2 regions of the Paenibacillus sp. FSL H8-0122 genome follow, and region 2 is predicted to be linked to the other one. Evidence: a T-box and tRNA genes for the amino acid it is inferred to sense, from the RefSeq annotation. Region 2 holds a T-box; the other holds one or more tRNA genes.
What was found. A T-box is a leader RNA that pairs with one kind of tRNA and senses whether it is charged. The one in region 2 lies ahead of pheS (phenylalanine--tRNA ligase subunit alpha), so its partner is inferred to be a tRNA-Phe.
Positions count from the first base shown of each region.

Region 1 (4,413 bases), 1.9 Mb from region 2:
TTGTTACGCAGGATTGTAGCTTTGCCGCCTGGAACTTCAACATCAAGGTTCTCTGCACGGAAACGGACAGCGCCGTTCACTTCGGAAAGAGTACCGTTGATAAAGTTCATGGTAGGGGAACCGATAAATCCGGCTACGAACAGGTTCGTAGGCTCATTGTACAGTTCTTCAGGGGAAGCTGCCTGCTGGATGATACCATCGTACATAACTACGATTCGGTCACCCATCGTCATTGCTTCTGTCTGGTCATGCGTTACATAGATACAAGTAGTTTCAAGGCGTTTCACCAGCTTAGTGATTTCAGCACGCATTTGACCACGAAGCTTAGCATCCAAGTTGGAAAGAGGCTCATCCATCAAGAAGACTTGTGGATCACGGACGATTGCGCGGCCTAGAGCGACACGTTGACGTTGACCACCGGACAGTGCCTTAGGTTTGCGTTCCAGCAAGTGCTCGATATCCAGGATTTTCGCTGCTTCGCGTACTTTCTTGTCGATTTCTTCTTTCTTCACTTTGCGCAATTTCAGACCGAAAGCCATGTTCTGATATACACTCATGTGCGGGTACAAGGCGTAGGATTGGAATACCATCGCGATATCACGGTCTTTAGGAGCAACGTCATTCACTACACGGTCACCAATGTACATTTTACCTTCAGAGATTTCTTCCAGACCAGCGATCATACGCAGGGTTGTGGATTTACCGCAACCGGAAGGACCAACCAGTACGAGGAATTCCTTATCTTTAATATCAAGATTGATATCGATTACTGTTGCTTTATCGGAACCCGGGTATTTTTTGAAAATATGCTCTAAACGTACGCCTGCCATTGTATTTCCCCCTCGAGTCTAGTATTGGATTAGAAAATCAAACGCTTTCTTGTACACTTATCTTACCCCAGAGCCGGCCTCATGGCTATTTGCAAGGTTCACAAAAAACCTATTTTCTTTTCGTCACTTTATACAATAACATGGCAAGCTTCACAATAGCGGCATCACCAAAGCTGCGGACATCGGCCCCCGTCTCCTGTTTGATCTTGTCCAGCCTGTAGAGCAGCGTGTTGCGGTGAATGTACAGCTTCTTGGCGGTTTCACTGACATTGCAGTCCATTTCAAAAAAACTCTCCAGCGTCAGCAGCATTTCCTTATCCGCCAGTACCGCCGTGTAATCACCGATCTGGCCCAGCAGCTGTCTCCGCCGGTCATCCGGAATACTGTTAACCAGCCGCTCCATGTGCAGCTCCCACGGCAGATGAATATAATCGCCTACCTGGAAGATACGGCCAAGAATAATGGTCTCCCGCAGCAAGGCGACTGCTCCTGTCAGACCTTTAACCGGGATAATGGCTGGAGAGACCGCCAGATGGAAGACGCCAACCCACTCACTGGCAATCAGTTCATGCAGCCCCATAGAAGTCTGTGACAGCAGATCCTCAGCACTCTCTTCCTCATCCTCTTTATCATCTCCGCCTGTGAGGAGTTCCTTACGGGCTAAAATTAACCATTCCTTATCCTGCAGGGGAACCAGCAATACATCATTCTCGAAATAACTGCGCAGCAGCTTCATTAAGGAGCGATACGTCATCTGCGGATTATGAACATTCTCGCTTACCAGCATGAACGGAATCATATCTCCGAACAGCCGGCCCTTCAGTGAGATTTCATCCGGGATCTCCGCATCGTCCTTCTCCTGCTCCAGTTGGGCATTCAGCCAGCCGCTAAGCTGCCGCGCCTCCATCTCCCCTTCTTCCTTGAACCCGGTTGCCTTCAGCGCTACCGCAAAATTGCGTCCGGCATAATTCACCAGCTCCAGCTCCAGCGGCGACAGCCCCTCTGTCTCCACCCACACTGCTGTAACACGGCCATCATTCTCATAGAGGGGAAGCCAGAGATAACCCTCATGAATGACCGGCAGTTCCTGATCCTTATCCGTACCTATGCCAAAAAGTGAAGCGGAATGCTGTCTCCCCAGCTGCTTGATTCCGGTCCTCTTTCCGGTGAGTTGCTCCAATTTTTGACGCAAACCCTCACTATCCATCATCACCATTCTCCACCACTTTTGCTTTTTTCGCTTATTTTATCATATTTTGCTGTAAAATGCGGAATTTGCGCTTATGAGCATACTTGTATCATGTATCAAAATACAAAAAAGGCCACCACCCTAAAGTGATGACCGTTTGACTTAAGATGAGCCATGAAGGACTCGAACCTTCGACACCCTGATTAAAAGTCAGGTGCTCTACCAACTGAGCTAATGGCTCCTAAAAAGGGATGGAGGCTGATGGATTCGAACCACCGAACACGTACGTGAGCAGATTTACAGTCTGATGCGTTTGGCCACTTCGCTAAGCCTCCATGATGGTGGCGCGGGAGGGAATCGAACCCCCGACACAAGGATTTTCAGTCCTTTGCTCTACCGACTGAGCTACCGAGCCATAAAAAAAACCTAAAAACAAAAAAATGGCGGAACCGACGGGATTCGAACCCGCGATCTCCTGCGTGACAGGCAGGCATGTTAGGCCAACTACACCACGGTTCCACAATTTATTGTAAAAAATGGTGCCGGCGAGAGGACTTGAACCCCCAACCTACTGATTACAAGTCAGTTGCTCTACCAGTTGAGCTACACCGGCACGGTGTAAGGCAATACAATTCGAACATAAAAATGGTGGAGGCTGAGGGGTTCGAACCCCCGACCCTCTGCTTGTAAGGCAGATGCTCTCCCAGCTGAGCTAAGCCTCCGGGTATGTATGGTAGCGGCAGAGGGGATCGAACCCCCGACCTCACGGGTATGAACCGTACGCTCTAGCCAGCTGAGCTACGCCGCCACACTACAAGTATTGGATTTATAATGGCGGAGAGAGAGGGATTCGAACCCTCGCACCGCTTACGCAGTCTAACCCCTTAGCAGAGGGTCCCCTTATAGCCACTTGGGTATCTCTCCAAATTAATGGTAGCCATGTAAATCCGCACAGGAAATTGATTCCTGAAAACTGAATCCAAAACGAATTTGTGTGTTAGTGTGTTTGGATAAGCCCTCGACCGATTAGTATTGGTCAGCTCCATGCATTGCTGCACTTCCACCTCCAACCTATCTACCTCGTCGTCTTCAAGGGGTCTTACTAATTGGGAAATCTCATCTTGAGGGGGGCTTCACGCTTAGATGCTTTCAGCGCTTATCCCGTCCGTACGTAGCTACTCAGCCATGCTCCTGGCGGAACAACTGATGCACCAGCGGTACGTCCATCCCGGTCCTCTCGTACTAAGGACAGCTCCTCTCAAATTTCCTGCGCCCACGACAGATAGGGACCGAACTGTCTCACGACGTTCTGAACCCAGCTCGCGTACCGCTTTAATGGGCGAACAGCCCAACCCTTGGGACCTACTTCAGCCCCAGGATGCGATGAGCCGACATCGAGGTGCCAAACCTCCCCGTCGATGTGGACTCTTGGGGGAGATAAGCCTGTTATCCCCAGGGTAGCTTTTATCCGTTGAGCGATGGCCCTTCCATGCGGTACCACCGGATCACTAAGTCCGACTTTCGTCCCTGCTCGACTTGTAGGTCTCGCAGTCAAGCTCCCTTATGCCTTTGCACTCTGCGAATGATTTCCAACCATTCTGAGGGAACCTTTGAACGCCTCCGTTACTCTTTAGGAGGCGACCGCCCCAGTCAAACTGCCCGCCTGACACGGTCCCCGTACCCGCTAAGGGCACCAGGTTAGAACCTAGATACGATCAGGGTGGTATCCCAACGGCGCCTCCGCAGAAGCTTGCGCTCCTGCCTCCACGGCTCCCACCTATCCTGTACAGATCGTACCCAAATTCAATATCAAGCTGCAGTAAAGCTCCATGGGGTCTTTCCGTCTTGTCGCGGGTAACCTGCATCTTCACAGGTATTAAAATTTCACCGGATCTCTCGTTGAGACAGCGCCCAAGTCGTTACGCCATTCGTGCGGGTCAGAATTTACCTGACAAGGAATTTCGCTACCTTAGGACCGTTATAGTTACGGCCGCCGTTTACTGGGGCTTCGGTTCACAGCTTCGGATTGCTCCTAACCGCTCCCCTTAACCTTCCAGCACCGGGCAGGCGTCAGCCCGTATACTTCGCCTTGCGGCTTCGCACAGACCTGTGTTTTTGCTAAACAGTCGCTTGGGCCTTTTCACTGCGGCCCCCTCGGGCTATTCACCCTACCGAGGCACCCCTTCTCCCGAAGTTACGGGGTCATTTTGCCGAGTTCCTTAACGAGAGTTCTTCCGCGCGCCTTAGAATTCTCTTCTCGCCTACCTGTGTCGGTTTGCGGTACGGGCACCTTCTCCTGACTAGAGGCTTTTCTTGGCAGTGTGAGATCATGACCTTCGCTACTGTAATTTTCGCTCCCCATCACAGCCCAGCCTTACGGTGTGCGGATTTGCC
Region 1 is NZ_JBBOTB010000001.1:6,553,004-6,557,416, forward strand. It holds gene NSS64_RS27930 (ABC transporter ATP-binding protein) at 1-830, opposite strand, end outside; gene NSS64_RS27935 (PucR family transcriptional regulator) at 940-2,040, opposite strand; tRNA gene NSS64_RS27940 (tRNA-Lys) at 2,188-2,260, opposite strand; tRNA gene NSS64_RS27945 (tRNA-Tyr) at 2,272-2,354, opposite strand; tRNA gene NSS64_RS27950 (tRNA-Phe) at 2,359-2,434, opposite strand; tRNA gene NSS64_RS27955 (tRNA-Asp) at 2,461-2,538, opposite strand; tRNA gene NSS64_RS27960 (tRNA-Thr) at 2,557-2,632, opposite strand; tRNA gene NSS64_RS27965 (tRNA-Val) at 2,666-2,741, opposite strand; tRNA gene NSS64_RS27970 (tRNA-Met) at 2,751-2,827, opposite strand; tRNA gene NSS64_RS27975 (tRNA-Ser) at 2,852-2,943, opposite strand; rRNA gene NSS64_RS27980 (23S ribosomal RNA) at 3,026-4,413, opposite strand, start outside.
Region 1: it has a tRNA-Phe gene. The T-box ahead of pheS (phenylalanine--tRNA ligase subunit alpha) is inferred to sense a tRNA for this amino acid. The anticodon was not compared.

Region 2 (4,413 bases):
TTCATGGGCAAACCGTACACCGATGGTTCCGCCCTGGACCTGCCCGCCGTCAAATGCATGCAGCGGCTGTCCGTATTCCAGCATCACATAGTTGGTGATGTCTACGATATTGTTAATCGGACGTACCCCGGCCGCCATCAGGCGGTTCTGAATCCACAGCGGGGACGGCGCGGTCTTCACTCCGGCAATATAACGCACGGCGTAATGGCTGCAGAATGCCTCGTCCTCAATGGTAACCGTGATGGAGTCCGCAGCCTTCCCGCCCGTTTCCACGAGCTCTGCCGCCGGATCAGACAGCTTCAGCTCACGGCCCAGCACTGCGCTTACTTCATAAGCGGCACCGATCATGCTCAGGCAGTCGGAACGGTTCGGCGTCAGGTCGAAATCAAGGATTTCGTCATTCAGACCCAGCAGCTTGAGAATATCCTGGCCCACCTCGGTCTGCTCCGGCAGCACGAGAATGCCCTCCTGCAGCTCTTTGGGCAGCAGCTTGTCGTTCAGGCCCAGCTCCTTGGCCGAGCAGATCATCCCCTGCGACAGCACGCCGCGCAGCTTGGCTTTTTTGATCTCCAGGCCCGGCAGCTTGGCGCCTACCAGCGCGACCGGAACCTTCTGGCCCGCTGCGACATTCTTAGCTCCGCAGACAATCTGCAGATCCTCACCCTGCCCTGCATCGACGATACAGATATTCAGTTTATCGGCGTCCGGGTGCTTCTCCTTGGATTTCACGTAGCCGGTCACAATCCCGGAAATCCCTTTGTTGCGGCGTTCTACTCCGTCAATCTCAATGCCGGCGGTGGTGATTTTATCCGCCAGCTCATCTGCGGTCACCCCTTCCAGCGATATATAATCGGCCAGCCAGGCGGTTGATACTTTCATAATCGCACACTTCCTTTTTGTTTCAGATGTATTGATCTCCATGCCGGCCTGCGCCGGGGCGCGGAAGCGGATATAAACAAGCCCACGTCAACTTCGCGCAACAAAATTCTGCATTGCAGTGTTCCTACAGAGAAGTTTTGGACTTCCGGCCGCTGTTAGGATTGAATTTCCTGATTACACTGCTGGCCGCAGTAGAAATCCAATCCTAAAGGCGGACGCTACCGCTCCTCCAGTTCCAAAATTCCCCTCCGGTCCTTCAATCGCAGTCATTTAATTAGCACTGCCGTCATCCCTCCGGCTTAACAATATCCGTCCCGCCCCCGCACACACCCGCCAAATCCCTAAATACCCTTGAATTGCTTCACAAAGCCCATATCATTCGTGTAGAAGTAACGGATGTCATCAATACCATATTTCAGCATCGCGATCCGCTCAGCGCCCATGCCGAACGCGAAGCCGCTGTATTCTTCTGGATCATATCCGCCCATCCGCAGCACATTCGGGTGCACCATACCGGCACCGAGAATCTCCAGCCAGCCGCTCTGCTTGCAGAGACGGCAGCCTTCGCCGCCGCATTTGAAGCAGCTTACATCCACCTCAACGCTAGGCTCGGTGAACGGGAAGAAGCTTGGGCGCAGGCGGATGCCCGCCGCAGGCCCGAACATCTCCTTGGTGAACTGCTGCAGGGTACCCTTCAGGTCACTCATGCGGATATTGCGGCCGATCACCAGGCCTTCAATCTGGTGGAACTGGAAGGAGTGGGTCGCATCGTCGTCGTCACGGCGGAACACCTTGCCCGGACAGATGACCTTGACCGGACTCTCCCCGTTCATGGCCTGCATGGTACGCACCTGTACCGGCGAGGTCTGGGTACGCATCAGAATATCTTCCGTGATATAGAAGGAATCCTGCATGTCGCGGGCCGGATGGTTCTTCGGAAGGTTCAGCGCCTCGAAGTTATAATAATCCGTCTCCACTTCCGGTCCTTCTGCAACCTGGAAGCCCATGCCGATGAAAATATCCTCGATCTCCTGGATCACCCGGCTCAGCGGATGAATGCCGCCCTGCGGCATGCCGCGGCCCGGCAGGGTTACATCGACCTTCTCCGCATTCAGACGGCTCTCTGTCTCCTGCTGCTGGAACAGCTCCTGCTTGGCGCCGATCACCTCTTCAATGGCGCTGCGCACCAGATTGGCCACCTGGCCGATCACCGGACGCTCCTCTGCGCTTAGTCCGCCCATACCGCGCAGAACCTCTGTCAGCTCGCCTTTTTTGCCAAGGTATTTGACACGAAGGTCATTCAGAATCTGCGGATCGTTTACCGCCTGCAGCTTCGTCAGCGCCTCAGCCTTCAGTGCTTCCAATTTGTCTTTCATGGCTTGTACTGCCCCCTCAAATCTCATATTGTTCAACAAAAAAAGGCCTTTCCTCCCGGTAAAGGGACGAAAAGACCGTGGTACCACCCTTGTTAGACGGCCGTACGCTTCCCTTAAGAGCAATATTCCCTCTTTCGGTGCGGCAAAGACCTGTCTCACTTTATACAGAAATAACGGTCTGCGGCCGGTCCCCCCTACTAGCGCTCTTCAAGCACATTCAGGGAACTGCTCCGGAGTGAACTTCGGCAGCTCTGCTCTCTTAGAAACGCTCTCAATCTGCGGCGCTTCCTCCCTGTAAGCCAGGCACTGCGTACTCTTCTCCATCATTGCATGTATGCGGATTATAACCTCTGCACTTCGATCCTCCACTTGGGAAGATATGCCCATCTATTATATGCAAAAACAGCCCGTTTGACAAGCCGCGCAACTTCCGCTTATTTTTTATCTTCTTTTAAGCTCCCTTTAAGCTTCAGCGCGGTTTGACGGCTTTTTTTTCAGCGGACATTCAGTCAATGTTGATATTTTCCCTTAAGAGATCATACAAGGAGGAAATTACATGCTTACACGAAAAAAAGCATTTGTTCTGCTGCTGCTCAGCACATTTGCCGCAAGTCAAACCGCAGGCAGCCCGGGAACCACGGCCTATGCCGCTTCATCCGGTTCAACGGCTGCCACAGCAGCAAGCGCGGTCACGGAAGTCTCCACACTTAACGGTCTAAGTGCGCTCAAGCTCGGCACCGCGCTTCAGGTGAAGCTGAGCCATGTAGGGATTCAGAGCCAAACCGGCGGTAATATTCTCACCTACACGCTTACCTATACCAACACTGCCGGCAGCAGCGTCAATCTGGCGGACTATTTCTCCAAAGTTGTAACTGCGGGCGGCAGCATCATTAAAGGAATTCCGGTCAGCGCAGACAGTGCGGTCAAGAAAATCCCTGCTAAACAAAGCACCAGTCTTACATACTATGCGAATATTGGAACTGCCGCCTCAGTCAAAGGACTCAAAATCAACATATACGGCTGGAATTTCAGCGCCTCTAATTATGAACAGCGTATAGGCACGTTCACGATTCCTTCCAATTATTCTCTGTCCTCGCTTACAGGGGAGACCCGAAAGGTTGAACTCGGCGGTATTACAGCCGGCACCAAAGCCGAATCCGTGCAAATCTACAAATATAACAGCAAAGTCTATGCCAAGGTCGGGCTTAGCCTAACCAATCTAGGTAACAAAGTGCTTACAGATCCGGGCTATACCTTGTACCTGAAATCCTCGGGCGGCTCTGTCTTCACGCTTACGCTGGATGACAGCAGCCCCGAATTCAAGCTCCAGCCTCAGGAGAAGAGGACGCTCTATTATATGACCGAGATCCCTTCTTACATGAATGTCAGCAAGCTGACGCTACAGATCGCCAAGCTGGATGAAGAACTCAAGCTGTACCTGCCTGTCTCTTCCTACGCACTTCCGGCTGCAGTAACCGCAGATTTCACCGTAGCGGCGGGCTACACCAAGAAGGTCTCCATCGGCAGCAATACGGTGGACATGCAGCTGCTGAAGGCAAATGTGCATGCGGATAACGGGAACGGTGTCTGGAGCTATCAGCTCCGGGTGAAGAATACCGGCAGCACAGCGGTCACTTTGCCTGCTTATGAGCTTAACGTCAAGTCGGCGGAAGGCTATAGCTTCCCGGTGACGGCCACTGCCTTGAGCAGCCTGACCCTGAAGCCGCTGGAAGAGAAGCTGATTGAGCTGAGCGCGAATGTTCCGCTGGAGCTGGCTCAGAATTCTCTGGAGCTGCAAATGATTGCTCCTGCGGCCAGCGCGGATAAAGTAACGCTGCCTGTGGCCTATTTCCGCATCCCTTACACGCCGGAGAGCCAGATTCATCTCGCTGCCGAGACCAGCGTAACCAATACCTATGGTACCTTCGCTGTCTCTCTGGACTCCCTGCTGCGTCTGCCTTGGGGCAGCGAGGATCTGGTACAGGCTGTACTAACGATACGCAATGCAACGTCCAAGACCATTACTTTGCCTGCTTTTACAGGAATACTCCTGGTGGATCAGAAGGATCTCAGCTCCTCTTCGCAGACTTATACGGACAACAGCTCTTCAGTCCTTGCCCCTGGTGCCAGCACTCAAATAACGGTTCAAGGCCATATT
Region 2 is NZ_JBBOTB010000001.1:4,628,953-4,633,365, forward strand. It holds gene pheT (phenylalanine--tRNA ligase subunit beta) at 1-879, opposite strand, end outside; gene pheS (phenylalanine--tRNA ligase subunit alpha) at 1,221-2,255, opposite strand; T-box leader at 2,315-2,591, opposite strand; gene NSS64_RS20015 (hypothetical protein) at 2,812-4,413, shown strand, end outside.